2 regions of the Staphylococcus sp. SA22 genome follow, and region 1 is predicted to be linked to the other one. Evidence: riboswitches for the same ligand, from Rfam matches in the RefSeq annotation. Region 1 holds a riboswitch; the other holds the start of a gene.

The links. Region 1 has a riboswitch for FMN ahead of ribD (bifunctional diaminohydroxyphosphoribosylaminopyrimidine deaminase/5-amino-6-(5-phosphoribosylamino)uracil reductase RibD). Riboswitches for the same ligand answer to the same signal wherever they lie in the genome.
Region 2: it holds a riboswitch for FMN, as region 1 does, so the genes downstream of both, ACXQH5_RS00580 (ECF transporter S component) here and ribD (bifunctional diaminohydroxyphosphoribosylaminopyrimidine deaminase/5-amino-6-(5-phosphoribosylamino)uracil reductase RibD) in region 1, are expected to answer to the same signal.

What each region holds. Positions count from the first base shown of each region.
Region 1 covers NZ_JBSZQY010000010.1:31,094-46,418, forward strand. Annotated here, with positions in the region: gene ACXQH5_RS09580 (transaldolase) at 158-871, shown strand; gene ACXQH5_RS09585 (CPBP family intramembrane glutamic endopeptidase) at 1,340-1,960, opposite strand; gene sdpA (CPBP family intramembrane glutamic endopeptidase SdpA) at 2,127-2,762, opposite strand; gene ACXQH5_RS09595 (hypothetical protein) at 3,060-3,503, shown strand; gene ACXQH5_RS09600 (competence protein ComK) at 3,490-3,933, opposite strand; partial or broken gene sigS (RNA polymerase sigma factor SigS) at 4,046-4,512, opposite strand; gene ACXQH5_RS09610 (hypothetical protein) at 4,711-4,935, shown strand; gene ACXQH5_RS09615 (N-acetylglucosaminidase) at 5,211-6,065, shown strand; gene arsC (arsenate reductase (thioredoxin)) at 6,470-6,862, opposite strand; gene arsB (arsenite efflux transporter membrane subunit ArsB) at 6,880-8,172, opposite strand; gene ACXQH5_RS09630 (ArsR/SmtB family transcription factor) at 8,172-8,486, opposite strand; gene ACXQH5_RS09635 (FAD/NAD(P)-binding protein) at 9,008-10,510, shown strand; FMN riboswitch at 10,729-10,864, shown strand; gene ribD (bifunctional diaminohydroxyphosphoribosylaminopyrimidine deaminase/5-amino-6-(5-phosphoribosylamino)uracil reductase RibD) at 10,991-12,034, shown strand; gene ACXQH5_RS09645 (riboflavin synthase) at 12,041-12,673, shown strand; gene ACXQH5_RS09650 (bifunctional 3,4-dihydroxy-2-butanone-4-phosphate synthase/GTP cyclohydrolase II) at 12,684-13,865, shown strand; gene ribH (6,7-dimethyl-8-ribityllumazine synthase) at 13,878-14,342, shown strand; gene ACXQH5_RS09660 (proline dehydrogenase family protein) at 14,464-15,325, opposite strand, start outside.
Region 2 covers NZ_JBSZQY010000001.1:95,277-110,601, reverse strand. Annotated here, with positions in the region: gene ebpS (elastin-binding protein EbpS) at 101-1,561, opposite strand; gene ACXQH5_RS00595 (RecQ family ATP-dependent DNA helicase) at 1,714-3,093, opposite strand; gene ACXQH5_RS00590 (YpbB family protein) at 3,083-4,036, opposite strand; gene ACXQH5_RS00585 (ferredoxin) at 4,144-4,392, shown strand; gene ACXQH5_RS00580 (ECF transporter S component) at 4,498-5,043, opposite strand; FMN riboswitch at 5,105-5,239, opposite strand; partial or broken gene ACXQH5_RS00575 (hypothetical protein) at 5,322-5,411, opposite strand; gene ACXQH5_RS00570 (DUF1672 domain-containing protein) at 5,446-6,390, opposite strand; gene ACXQH5_RS00565 (DUF1672 domain-containing protein) at 6,448-7,353, opposite strand; gene ACXQH5_RS00560 (hypothetical protein) at 7,444-9,606, opposite strand; gene ACXQH5_RS00555 (DUF1672 domain-containing protein) at 9,618-10,526, opposite strand; gene srrB (two-component system sensor histidine kinase SrrB) at 10,773-12,524, opposite strand; gene srrA (two-component system response regulator SrrA) at 12,505-13,230, opposite strand; gene ACXQH5_RS00540 (pseudouridine synthase) at 13,363-14,100, opposite strand; gene scpB (SMC-Scp complex subunit ScpB) at 14,093-14,635, opposite strand; gene ACXQH5_RS00530 (segregation and condensation protein A) at 14,628-15,325, opposite strand, start outside.

The sequences.
Region 1 (15,325 bases):
TTAAAAATATAGGCAAAAAATTAGCTATATATTATAAAAGCGTGATATAAATGTTTTATATAACAAAGAAATAAAAATCATTTTTTACAAATGGTTGTAAGAAAAAGACATGCAGATGTTGTTAAAATTTTAATAAGAATCAAGGAGGCTATATTATATGGCTAAACTAAATGTAGAAGTATTTGCGGACGGTGCAGATATTGAAGAAATGAAAGCAGCTTATAAAAACAAACAAGTGGATGGTTTTACAACAAATCCTAGTTTAATGGCGAAAGCGGGCGTAACAGATTACAAAGCTTTTGCTGAAGAAGCTGTGAAAGAAATTCCAGATGCTTCAATTTCATTTGAAGTATTTGCAGACGATTTAGAAACTATGGAAAAAGAAGCAGCAATTTTAAAACAATATGGCGAAAATGTATTTGTTAAAATTCCTATTGTAAATACAAAAGGTGAATCAACGATTCCTTTAATTAAAAAACTTTCAGCTGACAATGTGAGATTAAACGTTACGGCTGTTTATACAATTGAACAAGTTAAAGAAATAACTGAAGCAGTAACTGAAGGTGTGCCAACATATGTTTCAGTATTTGCAGGACGTATTGCAGATACAGGTGTAGATCCATTACCATTAATGAAAGAGGCTGTAAAAGTTTCGCATAGTAAAGACGGCGTTAAATTATTATGGGCAAGTTGCCGCGAATTATTCAATGTGATTCAAGCTGATGAAATTGGTGCAGATATTATTACATGCCCAGCAGATGTTGTGAAAAAAGTGAATACAAACTTAGGTCGCGATATTAACGAATTATCAGTAGATACAGTTAAAGGCTTTGCGAAAGATATTCAATCTTCAGGTCTTTCTATTCTATAATATATAAATATATTTAAACCCTCATAGGCATTGTGCTTATGGGGGTTTTTCATGTTCGAGTCAATATTGAATTAATATGTATTTCATTGTCTGTAGAAATTTGGGATTCAATTTCTCTATGTTGAGGTCCTCATCCAACTCTCATTGTTTGTAGAATTTCTTTTCGAAATTCTATGTGTTGGGGCCCCGACTAGAATTGAAATAGCTTATAATAAGGGCATTTTCGTTCGGTCAATGACTGGCAATATAACAGTGTAGAGGGTCTGGGATAGGCTCAATAACTATAAAAAATAGCTATGAAAAATTCTATCGTCATAGATTTTTTCATAGCTAAACTTAATATGCTTTGTTACCTTTATATAATTGCAGAATGTAAATATGCAATAACATTTGGAAAGGCACCTATTAATACTTTGTAAAAGCTTTGGTGTCATCATGTAAATATCAAAATAATTAATGATTTTATTGTTAAATGGCTAAGAGGTTATTGATAAAATGTATTAAAATCGGTACCTCTAAACGTTTTGTTTTTAAGTAAGTATAGCCAAAAATTAAACCTGAATAAAAATACGGTAGATAACCAATCAGTGTATCAGATTCATGTATTAGTGCGAAGAATATGCTTGATACAATTAGTCCTAAAAAAAGATGATTTCTAAATAAAACTCGTATAATCAATCCACGACAGATAATTTCTTCCGTGATAGGTGGAATAATGGCAATACTAATCAGAGCCAAGTGATAAGGTACATCTTCAAACTCTTCATCTATCAACGTTTCATTTAATGTAGGTGGTGCAAACATATCATATAAATTATCTAGTCCATACATCAACAAAAATCCAAATATAATATAAAGCATATGAGTGAATTTTAATTTTTTGAAAGATAATAAATTGATATTTAAAACTTTAAGAAATACAACACCTAGTAATATAATGAATAGCCCAATATACTCATGGTCATAACTGACGTCTGTTCCATAATTAATAACTAAAAAAATGACTAACATTTTTAAAACTGCAATTAAATAATTGTCCTTTGTTACAGACAAATCATCAACAAAAATATTGTTATTCCTCGAAAACATATTAATTCTCCTAAAATAAAGTATGATGTTTAATTTTTATGAAAATTAAGCTAATTATACAAGGTTTTTTATTGTTTTAAAAGATTGTATATTATTAAATTGTATTGCATATAGTTTTGTGAATAACATGTTGAGGGAAAATTATTGTGTATTATATCAACTAGTATTATCTCCATATTATAAAGAGCAGAGCTAACAAGTTATTTAAGAAGTGCATGAATATTACAACTTCTAATCGTTTTGTTTTTATATAAATTAGGCCAAAAATCAAACCAGAATATAAGTAAGGTAAATAACCAATCCAAGTGTCAGATTCGTGTAATGATGCAAAAACTAAACTAGACACAATTAACCCTAAAAACAAGTGTTTTCTGAAGATAACCCTTATTATCATACCGCGAAAAACAATTTCTTCCACAATAGCGGGGATGATGGTAACAGTGAAAATAGAAATATAGAATGGTGTATTTCGTATTTCTTGCTCTAATTGTTGTTCATTTGCCGGTACGTCATGAAAATATAAATAAAGATTATCTAATCCATAAATTAATAGTGCACCGCCTATAATATAAATAACTTGAGACAATGTTAATTTTTTAAAAGAGAATAAATTGATTTTGAATAGCCTCAATAGAATTAAACCTACTAATACAATCAGCATACCATAAAGCAAATGTACTTCACTGGCACCTATGCCGATAAACAGAATGATAGTAATAAAAAATGCTGCCATTAAAGTTAAAAAATAATTTCCTCGTGTAACCGATAAATCATCGTAAAAAAAGTCTTTGAATTTTTGCATGCTAAATCCTTTCTTTTCATTTTTTAAGATTAATTTTGAAGGCAATATGATTATGGCTAGATTCATTATATATGAAACATTTAAACGATTAAAATTTATCATTGTACTTACCTAAAAAGCATTAGTTTGAAAAAATTAGCAGACTGTATTTTAGCGTCAAATCACCATAAATGAAATTGTAATATGGATTTTTGTAGATTTGATACATATATTTCTGTAAAATATATAAAATACACTTTCAATTGACGCTAATGTTTAAAATTACGTCAATATTATAAAGGAGAGAAATCCTTAATTATGAATAAAGCATCATTTGATAAAAAAGTTAAAAAGCAATTATGGTTTTTGAACAAGAAGGAGAAACAAGCATTAGATCAACGATTGTCTTCTATATCTGATGATAACAGCGTTAACTTAAATAAGCCTGTTACCTTTGCTAATGCTTACTTAAGACAAAATGTATTTCGAAATAAAGAAACAAAAAGTTATAGTATGTTTGTTACATTAGTAGTGATGATGTTTGCTTATGTTGCTTTATTAGGTTTGTTTTTATTTGGGCTAATTACAAGTCTATCTGGCGTACAATTTTTCGTTAATCCAAAGGTAGATTTATCTACAACTGTTGTTATTTTAACAATAATTGGAGCGATTTTATTAATGATTGTTAGCATATATTTTATAAAAATTGTGACATCATACTTTACTAAGAAACTTTTAGAAATTAAATTTAATTCGAAATAGTATTTTCAATGAAGTGCTTCAAAGCTAAACTTTCATGACATTTTTTTGAAACTAGAGAAAATGGCTCATCAACTTCTAGCTGAATGCCTTCTTGAAAATGTATTAATGTTGAATTCTCTATGGCAGTCATACCAACAATATAATGTGCATTGATATAAATTTGTATCGGTGCACGTTTATGTTTTAACGGAAAAAGTATAGTTTTTGCATTGATGTAAATGGGAACCAGTTTATTAATATTTAGTATGTTTTTTGCAGTCTCAATTAGCACACTTTGTGATGATAAATGCAATTTCGCATAATATGAAACGAGTTTGTTAATTGGAACTTTAAGAATGTAATCGCAATGTAAAAAGACACAATTTGTTTCGAGATGGTTTGAAGTAGCAGTTTGGATATAAAGTAGATATTTAGTAGAATTGTCTTGCAAATATAGTACTCCTTGTATAATAAGTTGTTAATTTAATGGTTAAAATAAATTTATATGAAGATGATAGAGTGTTTCAACATCCTTAACACATCGACCGAAATTTCACAATAAACTAATTAAAATTATGTTGGCATTTACGCTTAACGGACGTCTTAATTAATTTAATCGTTGAAAGCGATAATGACATGATTTCAGCAATTTCAAATTGCTTGTATCCTTCAAGGTATAGTTTGAGCCATAGTCTTTCTCTATGATTTAAAAACTTGAAGATATCTTGTAAACGAAGGTCATGTTCATTAAAGTATGTTGGTTGTTCAGTTAATGTTGGTGAATTATTCTCACATAAAATGACATCTTTTAATTGATTTTGTTGTCTGAATAAATCGATAAGGTAAAAATTTAATCGAGTGAATAAAAAAGAGGATAAAGATTGCTTGAGGGTTTATATATCTGACTCAATTGCCACATTTTTATCAAGAGTAGTTGATAATACTCATCATAATTATAGCTAATATTATATTTTTTTAAAAGATGGTGTATGATTTTGTGGTGTTTGTTGTATACGTCATTAAATTTCAAGTAGTCATTCTCCAAGTTATACGTATAACAAATATTTCCGGATAAAGTTAGAATAAAATATTTAGAAAAATCATACATTTGCGTAATCGCTAAATTAAGTGTTAAATATAAGACATAAGTAATTAATTTAATGTGATATGATGTATTATTACTTTGCTAAATAGTAGATAGAACAAAATTTGTAATCGGGAGGTAACAATGGATTACGCACATTTAAATTTAGAACATTTTTTTGCACGAAACGACGATTTAGATGTTATTAGAGATCGCGCTGATTTCGTGATGATAAATAACTTCACTAATGAAATGATGTATCGTGATGGTCAAATTGAAGGTACGATTGATTTAAATCAGTACTATTATAAAAATAGATCAAATGCAGCAAGTTTTATTATGATGGATTATAAAAAAGGAACTAAGTAAACGAACAAGAGAATTTTTTGTTTTTTAATACATGAATAATAAGATTATTGATATAAAGGTTTTCAAAGGTTATACAAGAAGATAAAACATTTATGATTCGTAGATCAACGTAAAGTAATGTTGATAAATCGTTTAAAACGTTTCATTTACATTACTGTTTATTTATGAATATGTAACAATGCATAGATAAAATTGTTAAACGGTTTTAATAATGTTAAACTTTATTATCGTAGTCAAACTGAATGTATAACAACAATGACCTAAGAGGTGTGGATATGAATAAACACAAGAAAGGTTCTATTTTTGGAATAATAGGACTTGTTGTCATATTTGCTGTTGTCTCATTTTTATTTTTCTCAATGATATCCGATCAGATATTTTTCAAACATGTTAAATCAGACATTAAGATTGAAAAGTTAAATGTTACATTAAACGATGCAGCAAAGAAACAAATAAATAATTATACGAGTCAACAGGTATCAAATAAAAAGAATGATGCATGGAGAGATGCATCTGCAACAGAAATTAAAAGTGCAATGGATAGCGGTACATTTATTGATAATAAAAAGCAAAAATATCAATTTTTAGATTTATCAAAGTACCAAGGAATTGATAAAAACAGAATTAAACGCATGTTAGTCGATAGACCAATGTTATTGAAACATACGGATGATTTCTTAAAAGCTGCTAAAGACAAGCACGTTAACGAAGTTTATTTAATTTCACATGCATTATTAGAAACCGGCGCAGTTAAAAGTGAATTAGCTAATGGAGTCGAAATTGATGGCAAAAAATACTACAATTTCTATGGAGTAGGAGCCCTTGATAAAGACCCAATTAAAACAGGTGCAGAATATGCTAAAAAGCATGGTTGGGATACACCTGAAAAAGCTATTTCAGGCGGTGCTGATTTCATTCATAAGCACTTCTTATCAAGCACAGATCAAAATACATTGTATAGTATGAGATGGAATCCAAAAAATCCAGGAGAACATCAATATGCTACAGATATTAAGTGGGCAGAAAGTAATGCAACAATTATCGCTGACTTTTATAAGAACATGAAGACTGAAGGAAAATACTTCAAATACTTTGTGTATAAAGATGACAGTAAACATTTGAATAAGTAATTTGATAAGCTACGAGTTGATTTTTTGACTCGGACATACTAAAAAGACACTTTCTATCTTGTTTTGATAGAAAGTGTCTTTTTATATTAAATAAAGATATTGATTGATAATTCCGCCAATGCAAGCGGGGCCCCAACATAGAAGCTGACAAAAAGTCAGCATACAATAATGTGCAAGTTGGCGGGGTCTCAACATAGAGAAATTGGAACACCAATTTCTACAGGCAATGCAAGTTGGCGGAGGACATCGATAAAGAATTATTTTTTCTTTAGAAATTAGTATTTCTTATGCATGAGTTTTACTCATGTATTCCTATTTTTAAGTACACATTAGTTATAGCTAATGATAAAGAGCCACTGCATAATAAATCATTAGTGTTTTTTATCATTTCTGTCCCACTCTCATCATGATTTGAAATTTTCAATTGCGATTTTAATTTCATCTCTCACACGTTGGAACTCTGACCATGGTTTGCCTGCAGGATCATCAAATCCCCAATGTTCCTTTTTAACATTTGTTGGTAAAGAAGGGCAATTTACGTCTGCATCACTACATAATGTAACAACTAAATTTGAATTTTTAATAATATTATTATCGATTAAATCTGATGTATGATTTGATATATCAATGCCTACTTCTTTCATAGCTTCTATCGCTTTGGGATTAACACCGTGTGTTTCGATACCAGCAGAATATACATTCCAATCTTCCGCTAAGATTTGTTTAGCCCAACCTTCAGCCATTTGACTTCGACATGAGTTGCCTGTACATATAAAATAAATTGTTTTTTTAGTCATAACAATCTCCTAATTAATTAAAATATGATAAGTGTTAGATACAATCCTAAAAGGGTTATAAATAGTACTGGAATTGTAATGATGATACCAGTTTTAAAGTATGTGCCCCAAGAAATCTTAACATCTTTTTGTGTTAAGACGTGTAACCACAGTAATGTAGCTAAAGAGCCTATCGGTGTAATTTTTGGACCTAAATCAGAACCGATAACATTCGCATAAATTAGGCCTTCTTTTAACATGCCATGGACATTTGATTGACCAATAGCAATCGCATCTATTAAAACTGTAGGCATATTATTCATTATTGATGATAAAAATGCTGAAATGAAGCCCATTCCCAAAATGGTGCTAAATAGACCGTAATTGGAAATATATTCTAATATTTTAGCCAATATTAAAGTAATGCCAGCATTTCTTAAGCCGAATACGACGATATACATACCAATTGAAAATAATACTATATTCCAAGGTGCGCCCTTAATGACTTCCTTAATATTTACAGCATTTGATTTACGAGCCAACATTAGAAATATAAAAGCAATGATTCCAGTGAAAATTGATACCGGAATTTTAGTGAATTCACTGATTAGATAGCCGAAAAGTAATATAACTAGCACAATCCATGAAATTTTAAATAGCTTTAAATCATTAATAGCATCTTTAGGACGTTTTATATTATTATCATCAAACGTTTTAGGTATAGCTTTTCTAAAATATAACCACAATACTATAATACTTGCTAAAAGTGAGAATAAATTAGGTATAAACATTCTACTAAAATATCGAACGAATCCTACATGAAAATAATCGGCAGATATAATATTCACTAGATTACTTACAATTAAAGGTAAAGACGTTGTATCAGCAATAAAACCACTTGCAATAATAAATGGAAATATTGCGCGCTTATTAAATCCAATATTTTTAACCATCGCTAATACAATAGGCGTTAAGATTAACGCTGCGCCATCATTTGCGAAAAATGCAGCAACAATGGCACCTAATAATATGATATAAACGAACATTTTTAAACCATTGCCTTTTGAAGCATGAAGCATGTGAATAGCTGACCATTCGAATAATCCAACTTTATCTAATATTAATGAAATAAGAATGACTGAGACAAAAGTAAAAGTAGCATTCCATACAATACTTGTTACTTCGAAAACATCGGAAAAACTTACAACACCAGTAATAACAGCAATAAAGGCTCCAGTTAATGCGGTAATGCCAATATCTAGGCCTTTAGGTTGCCATAATACAAATATTAAAGTAACTAGAAAAATGAGTATTGCTAAAGTTGTCATCATTAGCATTCACTAGTCTTAAGGTTATGACAAATACATCGTTGGTTAGAGGTATGAACCTTAGACAAGTTATGAATTACGGACTCAAAAAGATCATGATTAAGCTGGTATAAATGTTTATTTCCGATTTTTCGTGTCGTAACTAAGTTGGTTTTTACTAATGCTTTCATATGATAGCTAAGTGTAGGTTGAGAGAATTGAAAATGTTCTAACAAATCACAAGCGCATAACTCTCCACAAGAAAGTAAATCTAGTATTTCTAATCTGCTTGAATCTGATAAAACTTTTAAATATGTTGCTAGTTCTTTATACGTCATAACATACCTCCTAGACGTTAAATAGAGTATCATCTATATAGATGAATGTCTATGTTTCTCTGGTATATTATACGATATGACTATGTAATCTAAATTTGGTTTTAGTATTAAAAGGGTATTAAAGATAAATATAGATATTGATTTTGCAAAATATACTCTTTGTTTTGCATTGAAAAAGGTGATTAGCCATATTCTGAGTGTATGGCCAATAACCTTAGTTGAATTTATTTTGTAATCAAGGGTATTGATTAAGAAGCTTTGTTTTTACGACTAAAAATCATAAATAGAATTACTAATGAGATTAATATCTTTGCTATAAATTTCAATTTAATTCACCTCGGTATAAATATTTTAACACAAACACTAGATTTGATATTAAATGAAAAGTTTTAAATGGTTTAATGGTTGTGAAAGTGAAATAATAGCTTGCCTTAATAAATTTTATTAAAAATACCAAATTGCTATAATTTTAGGTAATAGTTTAAATATAATATTTTGAATTACAAAAGGATGGATGATATATGCGTGTAGCAATAATAGGCATGGGAACTGCTGGTGTAAGTGTATTGAGAGAGTTAGTTAAGCACCCGAAATTTAATCAATTAGATATAGATTTATACGATGATAAAGTAAATATGGGACAGGGCGTACCATTTCAAAATGATAGTTCTGAGCTGCTAATTAATATGCCTTCGAAAAAGATGAGTTTAAATTTAGATGATGAGACTGAATTTTGGAAGTGGTATAAACAACAAACTGATTTTAATTTTGATGAACCTGCATATTTACCGAGATTTGTATTCGGACATTATATGAAATCTTATTTATCTATGTTCACAAAAAAATATCCAAATATATCAACTAATTACAATAAAGTTCAAGAGATTTATACAAATTCTAATATTGATGAAACGAATTTAACTTATTACATATGTACTACAAATTCAGAAAAATCATGGCAAGCGTACGATTATGTATTTTTAACATGTGGTACATTTGCCTACCATGATCCATATAACTTAAAGGGTAAAAAAGGATATATTGCTACGCCTTATCCAACATATAATACGTTAGACGAAGTAAATGAACTGGACGATATTGCGATTATTGGTACAGGCCTTGCCAGTTTAGATGTTGTTCGTTATGTTGCTGCTCATCATCCGAAATTACCAATTACTATGACGAGTCGTTCTGCTCATTTACCAAGTGTAAGAGGTACAATGATAGACGTGACATTCAAGTACTTAACTAAAGACAAATTAAATGACATTAAAAAACATCATTTCGGCAATGCACCGCTTGATACTTTAGTTTCTTTATTTTTAAAAGAATGTGCTGAATATGACATTGATTTTAAAAAATTAGTACATAGACGTACAGGAAATCATATTGCAGATTTGAAGTATGATTTAGCGCGTCCAACAGAAATGGGCATTTTCCAAAGTATGATTGAACATTTGAAAGAGAATTTAAATTGGATATGGAATAGCTTAAGTATTGAAGACCAACATCAATTTAATCAAAAATACTCAAAGATGATTCAATTAAATTCAAATCCAATGCCTCCAAGAACTGCTGAACTAATTATTGAATTAATAGAAAATAAGTCTTTAATTTTGAAAAAAGATTTAGAAGATGTGAAACATGATGGCAAGTTGTATTATTTTTCATACAAAAACCAAGAATCAGTAGACATATATAATGTTGTCATTAACGCGACAGGTGCAAAAAGTCATTTAAATGAATTGGATCAAGATGATCAATTAATTAAAAATCTTGAAAATAGACAAATTGTACAAGCACATCCAATGGGAGGCATACAAATCATACCTGAAACCAATCAAGTTATTAGTCCAAGGTTTGGAACATTAACAAATATGATTGCAATAGGTCAAATGACAAACGGTGTTAATAAACTACGAAATGGTGTGAAAATGATAGTAGAACAAGTTGCGCATACAGTATCTCAATTATATGATGCTTTAGAATCGAATGAGCAACAACAGCACAGTGACAATCAATAATTTGTAACTAGAAGATAATAAAGAGAACGCTCTATAGAGACGAATTGAAGGTTTGCTTTTAATGTCTGTTAGTAAGAATCATATCAATGAGATGCCTATAGTACTCAGATTATATTAAATTAAAACCGTCATTAATTGTTTTTTCAGAAAACATATAGTATCATTTTAAATGTAGTTGACATACTACGTACTCAAATAATCTATAACAATTTCATATATAATTCTTTCGGGGCAGGGTGAAATTCCCAACCGGCAGTAAATAAAGCCTGCGACCTGCTAATATGTTTCATATTAGTGGCTGATCTAGTGAGATTCTAGAGCCGACAGTTAAAGTCTGGATGGGAGAAAGAATGTTAATTATCGACAAAGATAATGTAGCGTATTTGTAAAAATGTGTACAAATAGGCTTATTTAACGATAAATTTTTCTCCTTGCATCTTAATTCATGATGTGAGGATTTTTGTTTATAGAGGTGATCATTTGAGTCAATTTATGGATTATGCGATTCAACTTGCAAATATGGTACAAGGTCAAACAGGTGTTAATCCACCCGTTGGCGCTGTTGTAGTTAAAGAAGGTAGGATTGTTGGTATTGGTGCACACTTGAGAAAAGGTGACAAGCATGCGGAGGTTCAAGCACTTGATATGGCACAACAAAATGCTGAAGGTGCGACGATTTATATTACGTTAGAGCCATGTAGTCATTTTGGTTCAACACCACCCTGTGTTAACAAAATAATTGATTGTAAGATAGCTAAAGTAGTTTACGCAACAAAAGACAATTCGTTAGATACACATGGTGATGATACGTTACGGGATCACGGTATTGAGGTTGAATGCGTTGATGATGAACGTGCATCACAATTATACCAAGACTTTTTTAAAGCAAAAGCAAAGCAACTGCCACAAATTACAGTGAAAGTATCTGCAAGTTTAGATGGTAAACAAGCGAATGATAATGGACAAAGTCAATGGATTACTAACAAAGAGGTTAAACAAGATGTCTATAAGTTAAGACATCGACACGACGCAGTGTTAACTGGAAGACGTACAGTTGAATTAGATGATCCACAATATACTACACGTATTCAAGATGGAAAAAACCCTATAAAAGTAATATTGTCTAAGTCTGGGAATATTCATTTTAACCAGCAAATTTATCAAGATGAATCAACACCAATTTGGATATATACAGAAAATCCAAATTTAACAACCAATCAAACACATATTGAAATTATTTACTTGAAGTCTTGTGATTTAACAACAATTCTTCACAATTTATATAAAAGAGGAGTTGGAACTTTGCTAATCGAGGCAGGTCCAACCACTACTTCAGAATTTCTCCAATCTAATTATATAGATGAATTTATTCTCTATTATGCCCCGAAATTAATTGGTGGATCTGGAAATTATCAATTTTATCAAACAAATGATGTGATTGAGATACCAGATGCGAACCAATTTGAAATTGTTCATTCCGAGTTATTAAATCAAAATGTTAAATTAACTTTACGAAAGAAGTGATGATGCATGTTTACTGGCATCGTTGAAGAAATAGGTGTCGTTAAAAGTGTTCAAATTCGTCAATCAGTCAGGACGATTGAAATCGAAGCACATAAGATTACGGCAGATATGCATATTGGTGATTCCATCAGTGTTAATGGTGCATGTTTAACAGTGATTGATTTTGATCCGACATCTTTTACTGTTCAAGTAATTAAAGGCACTGAAAATAAAACCTATTTAGCAGATGTTAAGCGACAATCAGAAGTAAATTTAGAGCGTGCCATGAGTGGTAACGGTAGGTTTGGTGGACATTTTGTCCTCGGTCATGTAGATGAACTAGGAACAGTTTCAAAAATAAATGAAACAGCCAATGCCAAAATTATTACGATTCAATGTAGCCAACATATTAATAATCAGTTAGTTAAGCAAGGGTCTATTACTGTGGATGGTGTAAGTCTAACGGTATTTGACAAACATGATAACAGTTTTGACATTCATCTTATTCCAGAAACGAGGCGTTCAACGATTTTATCATCCAAAAAATTAGGAGATAAAGTACATTTAGAAACAGACGTTTTGTTTAAATATGTTGAAAATATTTTAAATAAAGATAAAGACCAATTATCTGTAGATAAATTAAGAGCATTTGGTTTTTAGGAGGGGTAGCATGCAATTCGATAATATTGACAGTGCTTTAATGGCTTTAAAAAATGGAGAAACAATTATTGTAGTAGATGATGAGAATCGTGAAAATGAAGGTGATTTAGTAGCGGTCACTGAATGGATGGACGATAATACCATTAATTTTATGGCGAAAGAAGCAAGGGGATTAATATGCGCACCAGTGTCTAAAGATATTGCACAACGTTTGGATTTGGTACAAATGGTTGATGATAACTCCGACATCTTTGGTACGCAATTTACAGTGAGTATTGATCATGTAGATACAACAACAGGAATTAGCGCTTATGAACGTACATTGACTGCCAAAAAGCTCATTGATCCTAGTAGCGAGGCATTTGATTTTAATCGTCCTGGTCATTTATTTCCATTAGTAGCACAAGATAAAGGCGTATTAGCTAGAAATGGACACACAGAAGCGGCTGTTGATTTAGCTAAACTTACTGGTGCCAAGCCCGCTGGTGTCATTTGTGAGATTATGAACGATGACGGCACGATGGCGAAAGGACAAGATTTACAAAAGTTTAAAGAAAAACATCAATTAAAGATGATTACGATTGATGATTTAATTGAATATCGTAAAAAATTAGAACCAGAAATTGAATTTAAGGCAAAAGTGAAAATGCCTACAGATTTCGGAACATTTGATATGTATGGTTTTAAAGCGACTTACACAGATGAAGAGATAGTTGTACTGACAAAAGGTGCAATTCGACAACATGAAAATGTACGCTTACATTCTGCGTGCCTTACAGGCGATATTTTCCATAGTCAACGTTGTGATTGTGGTGCTCAACTAGAATCGTCTATGAAGTATATCAATAAACATGGCGGCATGATTATTTATCTACCTCAAGAAGGTCGTGGCATAGGATTGTTAAACAAATTACGCGCATATGAATTAATTGAGCAAGGATATGATACAGTAACTGCAAATTTAGCATTAGGTTTTGATGAAGATTTGCGAGATTATCATATTGCTGCACAGATTTTAAAATATTTTAACATCGAACATATCAATTTATTAAGTAATAATCCAAGTAAATTTGAGGGATTAAAACAATATGGCATTGATATTGCAGAAAGAATTGAAGTTATCGTACCAGAAACGGTACATAATCATGATTATATGGAAACGAAAAAAATAAAAATGGGTCATTTAATATAGGAGGACTTTAATATGAATTTTGAAGGTAAATTAATTGGAAAAGATTTAAAAGTTGCAATCGTAGTTAGTCGATTTAATGATTTTATCACTGGAAGATTACTTGAAGGTGCAAAAGATACTTTGATTCGACATGATGTTAATGAAGACAATATTGATGTAGCATTTGTTCCGGGTGCGTTTGAAATCCCTTTAGTAGCTAAAAAATTAGCCTCATCAGGAAATTATGATGCAGTAATTACATTAGGATGCGTAATTCGCGGTGCTACGTCTCATTATGATTATGTTTGTAATGAAGTCGCGAAAGGTGTTTCTAAAGTAAATGATCAAACTAATGTACCAGTCATATTTGGTATTTTAACGACTGAAAGTATTGAACAAGCTGTGGAAAGAGCAGGTACGAAAGCTGGCAATAAAGGTGCCGAAGCAGCAGTAAGTGCAATTGAAATGGCTAATTTATTAAAATCTATAAAAGCATAGAGCGCTGTTGAGAGTTCATAATCAAAGATTTATAAATGATTCAGAACTGCCAATATAACATTTAGGAGCCTAGAACATTGATTATTGTTCCAGACTCCTAAATTATTGTTTATGCCATGCTCTATTTACGGTATAATTTTTTAATTGTACTTAAACCTAACATAACTGTACCTCCTAAAGCTGCAATTATGCCAACACGTTTTAATCCAGCAGGCTTCACAAATTCTTTTACAGCGAGAGATAGGTTTTGTGGGCGTTCTGCTAATCTTCTCATAAAATACGCAAACCAATCATCGCCATAAGGTACATAAATAGTAAAATTATAGCCTTCATTTGCAATTTCTTCTGCTAACTCTGATCTAAAACCATAGAGCATTTGGAATTCCATACGATCTTTTTCAATGTGATTTTCTTTCATAAATTGTTTTACATGATTAATGATGCGATGGTCATGTGTTGCAATTGAAGTGAAATTGCGTGCGTTTAACAAACGTTGTTCAATTATTTTGATGTAATTTGCATCTACATCTTCCTTAGATTGAAATGCAATTGATTCGTTTTCTTTATATGCACCTTTAACCAAACGTAATCGTAAATCTTGGTACTTATCAACTAATTCATGGCTATCGTATAAATATGCTTGAATTACAGTACCAACATTTCTAAATTCGCCTTTTAATCGATCTAAAACTTGAACAATTTGTTGCAGGCTAGAATATTTTTCAGTATCAATATTTATATGCATATTGTTGTAAGTATTTGCTTTAAGTAAAATCTCTCTTAAATTTTGGTAAGCTAATTCTAAGTCGAATTCTGCACCTAACTGACTCAATTTAACAGACATATGTGCCTTTACGCCATGTTGATGAAGGGCGTCCATAATTGTTAAAATTTGTTCTTTAGCATGATTACTTTCTTCAACTGTACCGACAAATTCCCCTAAATTGTCTACCGTAACAGCGATATTCTTGTCATTTAAGTAT
Region 2 (15,325 bases), on a different contig from region 1:
CATACTTATAAGAGCAATTTAAGTTCTCTATAATATTTAGAGAAACTTTATAATATGCACGTTTGTATATAGCAGTTCAGTTACAATTAATATAGTTATATTATGGAATAACGATTTGTTGACCGTTTCTAATATTGTTACCACTTAAACCATTGGCACGTCTAATTTTTTCAACATTTTCCGGTGAACCTGAACCGTAGTATTGAATTGCGATACGGTATAAGTTTTCTTGACCATTCACTGTATGTCTTTGGCCACCACCTTGACGTTGTTGTTGCTGTTGTTGATTTTGATTAGCTTGTTGTTGATTTTGATTATTTTGTGCTTGGTTGTTCGCTTGATTAGCGTTGTTTTGATCATTATCAGATTCATCTTTAGTCGCTTTGTCTTGATCCTCTTTTGATTTATCACTGTCTGTAGATTTTGATTTATCTTTAGAAGCGTCTTTAGATGTGTCTTTGTCTTTACTTTCATCAGCATTATTTTTATTTGTATTCGCGATTTTATTTTCTTTTGTACCATTATTATGATTGTTTAATGCCATACCTCCAAATATCGCTAATGCACCGATAATTAGTACAGCTGCAATTAATGGTAACAATACTTTGGCCATGCCACCTTTTTTACGTTCTTTATCTCTGTCATGATGGTCATGTTCATCATGGTTTTGACTTGCATTGTTAGAGGCATGTGGTTTTGAAGCGGCAGAAGCACTTTTACTTGCTGCGCCTCCAGCTAAACCTGCTGTTCCAGCACCGATTGCTGCACCTTTTTTACCATTATGATGATCTTTAGACTTGTCTTCAGACGCTTTATCCTCAGTCGAGTTATTCGCCTTGCCAGAATTACTTTTGTTATGAGCGTCATTTGAATGTTTCTTAGCTTTAGAAGCAGCCATTGCACCAGCTGCACCAGCAACACCCGCTGTTCCAGCACCAATTGCTGCTGCTTTTTTACCACTATGATGTTCTTTAGGTTCAGCTTGATCTTGTTTTACAGAATCATTATCATGTTCATCTTTTGATGTTTCTGATTGGTTAGCACCTGTTGCAAAATATGGTTTAGGTTGCTGAGATTGTTCAGCTTCACTCTTATCAGAAACTGTTGAATACTCAGTGTTATTTTCTGCATCTTTAACAGTCTTGTGTTTATCATTGTCTTCGATTGGTTCTGGATGTGATTTGTCCATTGCAAAAGCATTCTTATTATAATATCCCTCTTCATGTTGAGGTGTACTGTCTTGATGGCTAGGTTCTTGACTTTCAGTACTGTGTGATGATTCGACTTGACGATCATCTATTGTGCCAGCCTCATTTTGAACATTGTCGTCAGATGCTTGTGATTCATCGTGATGTTGTTTGTTATGATTTGTTGCTAAATCACGGCGTCTTTTTCTTCTTTGGGCATTTCTTGGTGGGAACTGTTGCTCCGTATTCTCTGTTGTATCTTGATGTTCTAATTCTGATTGGTCTTTTTCGACATCTTCCGTATGGTCTTGATGTGAATTTGTGTCTATCGATTGACGATTTTTTTCAAAGTCATCTTTAAAATTATTAGACATAGCCATCTTCCTTTCTATTCTATTACAATGATTTTACATAAAATATACCCTTATGACACAAGTTTATGTATATTTTTCAAAATTATTTCAATCATTTTTCAATTGTGTATACACTAATTATAGCTTGTCAATTTTCTTTTAGTAAAGTAATACTATCTGAGAAATAAATTTTGCAACTTTTCATCAAATCCAATACTTCTAATTACCTTCTTCTTATTTAAAATTGCGATATCAGTTATATTAGAATCATTGTCACAACATCGATCTTGTGTCGGTGGATATTCACCGAAAAATTCTAATAAATACTTCCGTCTACATTGATCCAATTTGCAATAGCCAATCATGCGAAAGAATCCTAATTGCTTTCGTTTAAACGATTGCTTAAATATTTGTTTCAAGGCGCCGATACTGTAGAATGAATGCAACGTTGTCAAAACGTCTTGCTTATCGGGTGCTAAAAATTCTCCTATTTCGAAATTTTGTACATCTTCTTCTGTTATCATATCTGCAAATAATAACGTTTCTAAAATATATTTATCGTCCGGTTGGAATAAACTAATTGCCTGACTTAGTTCACCATCGCGACCCGCACGGCCAATTTCTTGAATGTAGTTAGAAGGACTTGTTGAAAGATGAAAGTGAATGATTGTGCGAATATCTTTTTTATTAATCCCCATACCAAAAGCACTCGTTGCGACTATAATCGGAATATCATTATTTAAAAATTGTTGTTGAACTGTGTGTCGCTCTTGATAATTCATATCACCATGATAAATGCCTGTAAGAAAACCTGAATCATAAATAAGTTGCGCTAAATTCAGACACATCTTTTTCGATGAGACATAAATAATCGTTGGTCCCGACTGTTGTAGAAACGGCAGTAACCACTCAATTTTATCTTCATCATCATTAAAATTAAGATGCTTAAAGCTTATGTTTGGGCGATTCATTGTAGTTTTAATAACGTTGAATTGAATCGCTAACATTTCCGTCAAATCATCTTGTAAATGCGGTGGTGCAGTTGCTGTCAATGCTAAGACTACCGCTTCTTTAAAATGCTTTGTTACTTTTCCTATTAGCGCGTAATGTGGTCTGAAGTCGTAGCCCCATTCAGATAAACAATGTGCTTCATCTAGTACAATCATGCCAAAGTCTATCGTGGAAATTAATTTAAAATTTGCCGGTTGCAGGAGAAATTCTGGACTTAGAAAGATGAAGCGGCTATGTCGTAAACATTTAATATTATGCTTTTTCTCAATTTCATCCATACCAGAGTGAATACATGTTACACGTTTTTCTCCATTTATTTTCAACTGCATAACTTGGTCATCCATTAAAGATATTAGCGGTGAGATAATTAATGTCGGCTTACCTGATAAATACGTAGGTATTTGATAACACAAACTCTTTCCACTTCCAGTTGGAAGAATACCTAGAGTGTGTTGTTGAGACATTATACTTTCTATAATTTCCTGTTGTCCCGGTTTAAAACTCTCGAAACCAAATTTGTTTCGTAAAATATCATGCAACATTCAGATCACCTCTTTCAAATCCAACGATTAATACTTTTAATTGAAAATATGATAACGTGTCAAATTGTTCTTTGTAAAATTTTAATCGTTCGCCACGATGCTGTTGATAAAAATTCAAAAATTGCAGTTGATCTTCTTGTTCAACATAATCATCGTAATTAGACATGTAACCTTTGATTAAGATTTCAAGTACATGATCTTCGATAGTATTGATTTTAACTTGTTGTTGAGCCGCTATATCTTCCATCGTGAATTGTTCAAGCAATCTTGTATATGTAATATAAGTTTGATTTAATAATGTAGGTTTCATTATTATTTTTGATAAAATCGTATATTCTCCACTTTCTAATTCAAACATCATTGTCACTAAATTATTCATTTCGTATTCAAACAATTGCTGTTGAGATAATTTTTCTATTAAACTAACTTGCTGTCTCGTATACATTGGTTCATCATAGCCTTGCAAATAATAATGTAAGTAACATGGCCCTTTTAAAGTTATTGCTTTAAATAAGTTATGTAGTTCATTTTCAAAATCAATTTGTAGTTTGTTTTCTTTAATGTAGTTATAGACAATCTTTACAGTTTCTTGTATCTTATTATTTTGAGAGATTGGTACGAAACGAAAATCTTGCTGCATAGTATTAGACATGGTTTGCACTAATAGTTGAATTGCTTGAAATGTTTGCCCCATACTTTCAAATGTATATCTAGGATGCAACATGATTTCCATTTCAGCATTAAATTCAGTTATATTTTCTAAAAATAGCTCAAAAGATGGATATTTTAATAGTGGTAAACTGTGATATAATGACAACTGTTGTTGACTACAAGCGTCAAAAAAGGTTTGGTGAGATTTCTTTCCAACTAAGATATTGTAAATACTTTTATTTGTTTTATAGTTAAATGTTTGTTGTAATGCTGTTTTTATAATGTGTTGCAAGTTTAACCCTCACTCTGTAAAACGGATAATTTGAAAATAAAAATGATGCTGTCTAAAATTTTAGTCACATTACTATTTTAGCATTTTTATCAAAGGAGGCGAAGACATTGGCAAAATATACAATCGTTGATATGGATACTTGTATTGCATGTGGTGCATGCGGTGCAGCAGCGCCAGATATATATGATTACGACGACGAAGGTATTGCTTTCGTAATCCTTGACGATAACCAAGGTACTGCAGAAGTGCCTGAGGAATTATATGAAGATATGGAAGATGCAATTGATGGATGCCCTACAGATTCTATTAAAATTGCAGACGAATCATTTGATGGGGACGCTTTAAAATTTGAATAATTGATTTTTTAGACAAATGTTCCATAGAAAAAGCAGGCAAGCTATCGTTTATTGATAGTCACCTGCTTTTTATTATTATGTGTATATTATTTTGCTTTAATTTGATTAAATTCTTTTCAAGAAATTCGCAAGCCTTCTATATAGTAAAATAAATACAATAGAAATGACGATACCTTTAATAATATTGAATGGTATAATTCCTGAAACAATGATTACTTTAAGATTATTTGCGATATCAGCTAAGTTAAATATCATACCGTACAAAGGTAATAGAACGAAATAGTTCAAGATACTCAACACGATAGTCATAACGATTGTCGCAATGATTAATCCAGTAATCAAAGATTTTGTTGAACGTTTATTTTTATAGATGGCGTAAGCAGTTAATAAGAAACTTGCACCTGCTAAAAAATTAGCAAATGGTCCAACTGGATCGCCCATACTAAATAAGTAGTTCAATAAATTTTTAACCAGTGCAACTATGATACCGGCAACTGGTCCAAACGTAAATGTAGCTAGTAGTGACGGTACATCACTAAAATCTAAAGTTAAGTATGGTGGCAAAAATGGTATAGGAAACTTGATAAAAGTTAACACAAACGCAATCGCGCTCAACATACTTATTGTGATAAGACGTTTATTTTGTTGCATATTCAATTTTCTCCTTCCATTCATCTCGTAAGAATAGGAGGATTATTGCACAACAAAAAACCTCCATCTTCTCCCATCCAGACTATACTGTCGGCTCTAGAATCTCACTAGATCAGCCACTAATATGATACATACTAGCAGGTCGCAGGCTTTATTTACTGCCGGTTGGGAATTACACCCGACCCCGAAGATGAATTTTACATTATTAAATTTAATTCTCATTAATTTTATACTATATATCACAAAACCTCAATAACTATGCTTTAATTAGATCATAGTTACGTAATTGGAGAGTGATACATTGGTGATTTGCGTTCATTGGTTGGAATGTTGTTTGCTTGATTGTTTTTTGAGATGGATTTTGGGACGGTTTTTTGAACCTACCTTTTTATTGTTATTAGTTTAATCATTCGTGTTAGTTTTTTCATGATTAAATACACCTACTTCTATTACATCCTTCTTACTATAATTAGGTCTTGTTGTATTTATATATTTATTAGAAATTTGAAGAGAAACATTCAAATCATGAGGAATATTCTTTTTCTTTTTTAGTACTTCAGAAAAATCAATCATCTCGTCTATTGTATTATCTTTAGTAAAATTATCTTTAGTACTAAATAAAGTTGTAACAACATATGGACGTGATTTATCTTTAAGTTGTTTTTTTGAGTTTCTCATACCGTCCCTAAAAGACTTATCATCCTCTTTGATTAAGGGTTGAAAATACCTTTTATATTCATCTAAAGTATATGGAATTGCAGTCAAATAATAATACTCATTTCTAAAACCACTATTCTGCGTTTTCATAATTGCATTTTCAGTATAACCAGTATATTTATATTTACTTTTATATTCTTTTAAAACTTCTGTTAAATTATCCAACTCTTCCTTATGTGCTCGATATTCAAAGCCACTCAACACTGTACCAACTAAAGTACTCATATCATCGCCTTTATCCTCACTTCTTAATGAGCTATCACTGTCAATAATTGATTTGTCAAATGGAATACTCGCATTAAATACGATATCGTGGTCATCACAATGCACGTATACTTCTACGCCGTCGCCACTACCTACAACATTCGTAGCTTTAACTTTTAGACCGAAGTTATCCATAAAAAATTGTTCGCCACGTTTAGCAATTTTATCTTTATGCTTCTTCGCAAATTCAATCGCATCTTTTTCTGCAGGTGGTTGGAAGCCTTGTCCTACATATTTTGAAGCTTCCATTTCTTCTGGTACAGATTTCGTTTCTGTGTTCGTGTCTTCTTTTGTTTCATTTTCAATCGTGGAACATCCTGATAGCAGAAGTGTTGCTATTAAGATTAGTTTAGTTCTTTTAAACATAGCTCATCACCCATTTATGTGTTTGTTTAGAATATAGAGAAATTAGCTGATTTCAAGTCATTCGACCTCAATCCTTATAGACTCATTATCACTGTAATTAACTCGATTAGTACTAATAGTAGATTTTGCTAGTTGTAAAAATATTTTCGTATTTTCAAAATTAAGGTGTAACTTTTTCGTACTTTCAGACAAATCTATAACATCATCTAATTTTTTGTCCTTTGAAAAGTTACTACTTTTCGAAAACAATGTAGTATGTACTTCTATTTCAGCTTTATAGCCTACTCCTTTCCTTGCTTCTTTCATACCTTTTTTAAAATTCAGATTATTTTTCTTTATTAGGGGTTCGTAATATTTCCTATATTCTCGGAGCGTCGGTATATTAGCAACTATATAAAAATATTTATTTTCATATCCACTATTTTGTGTTTTGTTAATTGCCTCTTTAGTAAATCCTGTATATTGGTATTTCTCTTCATTATCTTTGAAAAAATTATATAATTTATCATACTTTTCTTTTTGTGCTCGATATTCAAAGCCACTCAACACTGTACCTACTAAAGTACTCATATCATCGCCTTTATCCTCACTTCTTAATGAGCTATTACTGTCAATAATTGATTTGTCAAATGGAATACTCGCATTAAATACGATGTCGTGGTCATCACAATGCACGAATACTTCTACGCCGTCACCACTACCTACAACATTGGTAGCTTTAACTTTTAGACCGAAGTTATCCATAAAAAATTGTTCGCCACGTTTAGCAATTTTATCTTTATGATTTTTCGCAAATTCAATCGCATCTTTTTCTGCAGGTGGTTGGAAGCCTTGTCCTACATATTTGGAAGCTTCCATTTCTTCTGGTACTGATTTTGTTTCATTGTTGAATTCGTTATTGGTAGTTGAACATCCTGATAGTAGTGTCGTTGCTATTAAGATTAGTTTAGTTCTTTTAAACATAGCTCATCACCCATTTATGTGTTTATAAAAATTTTATTTTTGAAAAAGCTACTTATTCTCAATGAAAACAAGTAGCATTTAATAAATTAATTAGTATACTGCTAGTTTTTCTAACTGTTCTTTAACTTTAATTAAGTTTGAGCGAATTAGAGAGGCAGATTGATCCATCGTTTGAATTGCTTGTCCTTCATTTTCATTCAAGCCATTACAAACAACTTCAAACTGTTGTGCCATTTGATCAAGACGTGCATGGGCTTGTGCGTTTAAAATAAACATGTCATCATAATGAGATGGTTCAAATAACATTTGTACAATCAAAGGCTTCATGTTCTTAACAATATCATCTAAATGGTTATCTAAAATTGGTGACACTGCTTTTAAATCATTAAGAAATGGCTCCCATTTGCCTAAATTATTATCTAATTCTTCTAATTTAGTTTTAATATAATTACAAGTCGCTTTAGGAATTATGGACAAAAATTCTTTCTTTTTTACATTTAATATTTCAATTGCATGTCTTAAATTCTTACGTATTTTGGGTATTGTATTAATCAAATATTTTATTAAATCGACAATTTTTGCTGCATATTCATCATATATACCTTGAACATAATCTGCCAATTTTTTAATACCATCATCGATATGGTCTTTTAATATTTTCATTTTTCTTCCTAAATAATTAGAAGGTAAAGCTAGACCCTGCACCATATTTTCACCGCTATAATTAATTTGATAATTTCCATCTAAAATTGTTGCATCTTGTTGCTTCATAATACTTCTAATATCTGCAATTTGCCTACCATAAATATCATTTTGATTTTTTATTTGCTGAATATTCTGTTTTACTACTTTTAAATGTTTCATCATTTCCTCAGATACTCCATCCTTGAAGTCATGATCAATATTTTTGAAAATTTCTTTAATTTTACTATCTATACTATCATATACTTTTTCTATAAATGATTTTATTCCATTAAACAATTCATTAATTCTTTCTTTTAATGCATCCAATGCAAAATCAGGTAATAAGTGTTTAACAGCACTAATACTTTCTATTGTTTCATCTGCAACTTCTTCAAGTGAGTTTATTTTACTAATTAAAGTTCTTTCCATTTCTTCTAATTGAAATAAGTTAATCTTATCCTTAAATCCTTCTGATAATTGTTGCTTTCTATCTGCAAAATTTTTATTTTCATTTTCTGAGATGTTAAAACTTTCATTTAAAAAGATTACGCATTCTGCTAGCATACCACTAGTTTCACCAGTAATCAGTTTACTCAACGCATCAAGATTTTCTAAATTAAGTTTAATTAAAGTTCCTTTTCCGGAACGTGCAATCGAATCTCCGGTCCAAACATTTATTGGAATTCGCCCATCCATATCTAATGTTATGTTAATAATCTTTTTTACCTTTTTTCCATTTTTAATTTCTGTATCTTTTACCGACTTTATTTTGATTAATGGTACGGTATCGTATGTGTTATTCTTTCTATTTAACTTCCTTTTATAACCTACATGGCTGTCTATTAAAGCATCTAACCTAGGTACACCATCATTAATGTTAACGCGTTTTCCCGGCATATCTTTGATGAAAGGATCTTGTAACCATGTTAATAAATCGTTGGTACTATTAAAACTAATCATATTATCAAAGCGTGGTCTAGCAAATTTCTGCCAAGCAGCATAAGGAATCATTGCTGAATCAGTAGCAACAACTTTTTCATTCGGATGTTTCGCTCCTTGATATTTTGCTCCTGCACCGCCTTCTGAATTACCACCATTCGCCACAATTGTTTTGTTTTTGTAATTATAAGGTATAGTTTTGTATTTTCTTCTAAATTCATTTTCATCAAGAACCGAAGCATCTTTAATTTTTTGTCGATAACTATTTGCGAATTCTTCTACTTGCTTTAAATAATCTGTGCTTTCATTATCATTATTCATTAATTTAGCATTTTGGAGCCAATCATCTCCAAAACCCGATGATTTCAATGGATTATTTGGGTTAATTGCCTCATTAGATGTTCCTTGATAAATTATTGTCTGTTGACCAGTTGGATTCCCCTGATCATTAAGTAACTCGTATGTTTTAATATCAGCAGCACCATTCATATTATCATTACTATTATCATTATAATTATCTATTTGTTTGAACCGTTTTCCATTTACTTTAAAATCTTTTTTTTCATTTATATCTTGATAAACCCAATAACTGCTCAATTCTGCTATGTCCCTATCATTTATTTTATTCACTTTATATTCACTTACCCTTCAATTGGATTTATATCGTCATAAAATGGTTTTTTAGTATTTATACTAGATTTTCCTAATTGAATAGTAACTTGAGATTTTTGAGGCATATTGGGTTTTTCTTTTAATTTATTACTCAATTCAATCACATCATCTACTGTATTGTCTTTAGTAAAGTTTTTCTTAGTTGAAAAAAGTGTAGAAACTGCATCAGTATTGGCAGTATAATTTAGCTCTTTTCTGGCTTGTTGCATACCCTCTTTAAATTCTTTATCATTTTTATGAATCAATGGTTCATAATATTTACGATATTCTTTTAAATTTCTTGATAAATATGTGATATAAAAATATTCATTTTGATACCCGACGTTTTGCGTCTTGTTAATTGCTTCTTTAGTAAAACCTGTATATTGATATTTCTTTTCATTTTCTTTGAAAAATTTATATAAGTTATCATACTTTTCTTTTTGCGCTCGATATTCAAAGCCACTCAGCACTGTACCCACCATCATACTCATATCATCACCGTTGTCATTACTACGCATTGATCCTTTTTGATGGATGGCATCTTTGTACAAAGGTAGACTTGCATTAAATACAATGCCATGATCTTCGCAATGCACATAAACTTCTACACCATCATCTTTACCTACAACATTTGTAGCTTTAACTTTTAGTCCAAAGTTATCTTTAAAGAATTGTTCACCTACTTTTTCAAATTCTTTACGATGTTTCTTCGCAAATTCAATCGCATCTTTTTCTGCAGGCGGTTGGAAGCCTTGTCCTACATATTTTGAAGCTTCCATTTCTTCTGGTACTGATTTTGTTTCTGTATTCGTGTCTTTACTTGATTCATTTTCCATCGTGGAACATCCCCCTAAAATTAATGTCGTAGCTAAAACTGATCCAATGAATTTTTTCATATGACACCTCGAATAATTTAATTATTACAATATATCTATATTTTACCCTATTTTTATAATCAAATAAATAACTTTATCAAACTTTATATTTTTATATAAATTAGTAATATATTTAATAGTTGATATTCGCAAAAAACCTAAATCCTAATCCACATACAAAACTCCCCACATCAATTTAAAAAAACGCATGCTATAAATTAGAGTCTCTAATCAATAACATGCGTTCTTAAATAACTATATTCAGTTTTATTCCGGCTTTGGTAATTTGATAATAAACGTTGTGCCTTTTCCTAATTCGCTTTTAACATCAATGGAACCACCATGCTCTTCGATAATCATTTTACAAATGAACAAACCTAAACCGGTACCTTGTTTACCTCGCGTTCTCGCTGCATCAACTTTATAAAAACGATCAAATACTTGTTGTAAATGTTCTGGTGCAATGCCTGTGCCTGTATCTTTAATGTATAAAATATCTTCGCTTTCATTTTCAGCACAAGTAATTGCAATTTCATCTCCAGGTTTCGTATAACGTGATGCATTATCAATTAAGTTCGTTAGTACTTGGTCCATGCGATCCATATCATAACCCCAAACACGCTTCTTACAATAATTAAAAGTCATATTTAGACCTAAATCATCAGCTTGTTGGCGATACTTAATTTTCATCTTATCTAGTAACACTGCAATAGGCTGAATTTCTTTATTTACGGATAACCCTTCAGCATCCATGCGAGCGACATTTAACAATTCATTAACTAAACGATTTAAACGTTTCGATTCATCAAGGACAATGGCAAGCGATTCTTTTATTTCATCCGGTTCTGTAACAATACCATCTACAATTGACTCAGTATAACCTTGAAGTAATGATATCGGTGTACGTAATTCATGTGATACATTAGCAATGAAATCTTTCTTCATTTGATCTAGATTGTGCTCATTAGTCATATCACGAACTGTCACAACAACACCACTTTTACCTCCCTGTTCAATCTTGTCGATATAGCTTGTGGTCACAACAAAGAATCGTGCATTCATTTCTAAATCGCGCATTTCAGTTTGTTTTGATTTAAAAGTATCTTCAATTTGTCTTAATAAGAAAGCTTTAGCATCTTCATCAATATTGTCCATAATATCATTCGCCATCTTATTAGATAAGATAATTTGTCGACTCTCATTAATACCTAGGACACCTTCTACCATAGAGTTAATTAAACTGTCTCTAATATTTTTAGATGTGGATAATGCGTCGACATGCTCTTCGATTTCTGTACTCATCTGATTAAATGCCTGCGATAATTGACCAATTTCATCTTTCGTTGTGACAGAAGGTTTATAAGAGTAATCCCCTTCAGATACACGTGTAGCTTGGTCTCTTAAACGTCTTAAAGGTTTTGTAATTCTTGACGATAAGAAAAACGCAAAGACTGTTGTAATTGTTAAGAAAATAACAGCCGTAATTATAGTGATAATCGTAATAGCATTATTTGTATCTTCGATTGATTTCAAGTCTTTATATATAAAAACGCCACTATATTTGCTATGACTATTCTTCTGTGCTTTTGTTGGATAGCCTAACAAAATATATGTTTGAGATGAGCCCTTTTCTTTAATCGTTACATTTCGAGTAACAGATTTACCTTTATCAAACACATCGTCAAAATGGTCGTTGTTGACTACTTCATTCAACATTTGCTTTTTAATATTAGAAAGTGAAGCCGTTGATTGACGATGTTTATTATTTATAATCATCAACCCACCAGGATTTTCAATTAATGTTTGGCTATATTTTATTGCTTCTTCTTTATTATGTGATTGTTCGACCAGTGAACTTATACGTCTAGCATCTTCTCTTATGGCATTTTCGGTTTCTTGTGTGAAATAGTATTGCATAAAGGTAATTAAAGCAATACTTAATAAAATTAAAACTGTCGTCACTATTAAAATAATAGTTAACCACAGTTTAATTACGACACTATTTAGCCGGCTCATCATTAGATTTAACCTCAAATTTATACCCAACGCCCCAGACTGTTTGAATCATATGCGCAGCTTCGCTAGACACACGATTTAACTTTTCTCTAAGTCGTTTAACATGAGTATCAACTGTTCTTAAATCACCATAGAATTCATAATGCCAAACTTCTTTTAATAATTGTTCACGGTCAAATACTTTATTTGGTGTTTTAGCTAAATATATTAATAATTCGTACTCTTTAGGAGTCAAATTAACTTCTTGATTATCAGCAAGTACGCGATGTGCATCATTATCTATTTCTAAATGTTTAAATTCAATCACATCACGTGCGTGAGGTTCGCTTTGTTCTACAGTTGTAGATTGCGTTCTTCTTAGAAGTGCTTTAACTCTTAAGACTACTTCTCTTGGTGAAAATGGTTTGACGATATAATCATCTGCACCAGATTCAAAACCTTCAACACGGTTTGTTTCTTCACCTTTAGCAGTCAACATAATAATCGGTGTTTGTTTATGTTCACGCAATTTAGTTGCCACCTGGATACCATCCATTTCAGGCAACATTAAATCTAGTAGTATGCAAGCATAATTATTCTCCATTGCAAGTTCATAAGCCTCTTGGCCATTACTTGCTTCATGGATTTCAAAAGATTCTCTTTCTAAATACATTTTAAGTAATCTTCTGATTCTATCCTCATCATCTACGATAAGTATTTCGTTCGACATACAGGTCATACCTCCCACACATGCTTTTCTTTACAAAAGTATTATATCACAGGAAAGCGCATACAGTTATTAAAAACCTAAAATTTTGTGAAAAAATTCTCAAACTTTGTGATAAATACATATTTTATTTAATTATTTCCCATGTTCTGCTAAATGACGCATCACCTTTACTTCATGAGGCGTCAATACACGTCCTTCACCAGCATTCAAACCGACAACATTTAAAGGCCCATATTCAATACGAGACAGTTTCGTCACTTGATGACCAAAATGTTCGAACATTCTTCTGACTTGACGATTACGCCCTTCTGTAATTGTAATTTCAACCAATGTTGTGTTTTTATCTTTATCTTGTTTCTTAACTTTCACTTCAGCCGGTTGCGTCATACCATCTTCTAATTCAATACCTTTTTCTAGCGCTTTCACTTCTTCACGCATTAAATAGCCTTTTAATTTTGCGACATATTTCTTCTTAATTTGATATCGAGGATGTGTCATTAAATTTGTAAATTCACCATCATTTGTAAGTAATAACAGTCCAGAAGTATCATAGTCTAAACGACCAACAGGATAAATACGCGCTTCGATATCTTTAAAGTAATCTGTAACCACTGTACGTCCTCTATCATCAGATACACTTGTTATCACTTGAGTTGGTTTATGGAATAAAATGTAAATTTTGTCTTCTAGTTCTATTTTAATACCTTCAACTTCAATCATATCTGAAGGCTTCACTTTTGTTCCTAATTCAGTGACAGTTGTACCATTCACTTTCACTTTTCCTTCAGAAATTAAAGTTTCTGCTTTACGTCTTGAAGTATAACCGCTATTTGCTATACGTTTTTGTAATCGTTCTAATTCTTTAGTCATTTTTTTCTCCTTTTTGATTGACTAGATTACTGAAAAAAGCATCCATTTCTTCATCGTCTTCTTCAGTTGTCGGCAAATCTTTTATACTTGAAATACCAAATACATTTAAAAATAAATCAGTAGTGATTAATTGTTGGCTACGCTGTTCATTGACCACTTTAGCCTCAACTAGTCCTTTGGCAATCAATGTTTTAACTGCACCATCTGAATTGATACTACGAATTAATTCAATATCACTTCTTGATAATGGTTGGTTATAAGCAATAATTGATAGTACTTCCATTGCTGCTTGTGATAATTTCATTTGTGACTTTTGTTCAATTAATTGTTCAATGTACGTTGCCGCTTCTTTTTTAGTCGTTAAAACATACGTCGTTCCAAATCGTTGTATTATTAATCCATGTGATGAATAATTTTCAATTAATTCTACGAGTTGGTCTTTCGATATATCTAAAATTTCTAATAGCTGTTTTTCATCTAAACCTTCATCGCCAGCTGTATATAATAGCGACTCTAATATACCGTGATTATCCAAAATGGTAGTTCACTCCTCTAATAATGTTAATATCTTCAAAATTACGTTGTTGCTCAATATTAATTATTCCTGCTTTTGACATCTCTAAAATAGCTAAAAAGTGAGTGACTACTTGTTCAATTGGCTCAGAAAACGTAAACAGACTAAAGAAGTTAAAATGATCTTTATCTTTCAATCTCGATGTCAATTGTTCTGTAGCTTGTTGAATGGTAAATGTCTCTTTTCGGATTTCAACAGATTTAGGTGTATTTAACTCAACTCTATTTTTAACTCTTTGATAAGCTACAATTAATTCAGTTAAATCAATCGTATGATTTGGATCCCAAGATTCATCTGTTTCCAAATGAGATAAATCTGTCGGTCTTTTTGTAAAATAAAAATCTCTTTCTTCTTTCATGTCATTTAAAATAGCAGTATATTCTTTATAATTTTGATATTCTATTAAACGCCCAACTAAATCTTCCCGTGGGTCATCATCAACATCCATATCTGATGTTGATTGTGGTAATAGCATCTTACTTTTAATCATTAAGAGTTCTGACGCTAATACTAGGTATTCACTTGCAATATTAATTTCAAGCTGTTTCATTGCATGAACGTACTGCATATACTGCTCTGTTAATGCTTGCATAGGAATATCATAAATATCTATTTCAAATTTTTGGATAAGATGCAGTAATAAATCTAATG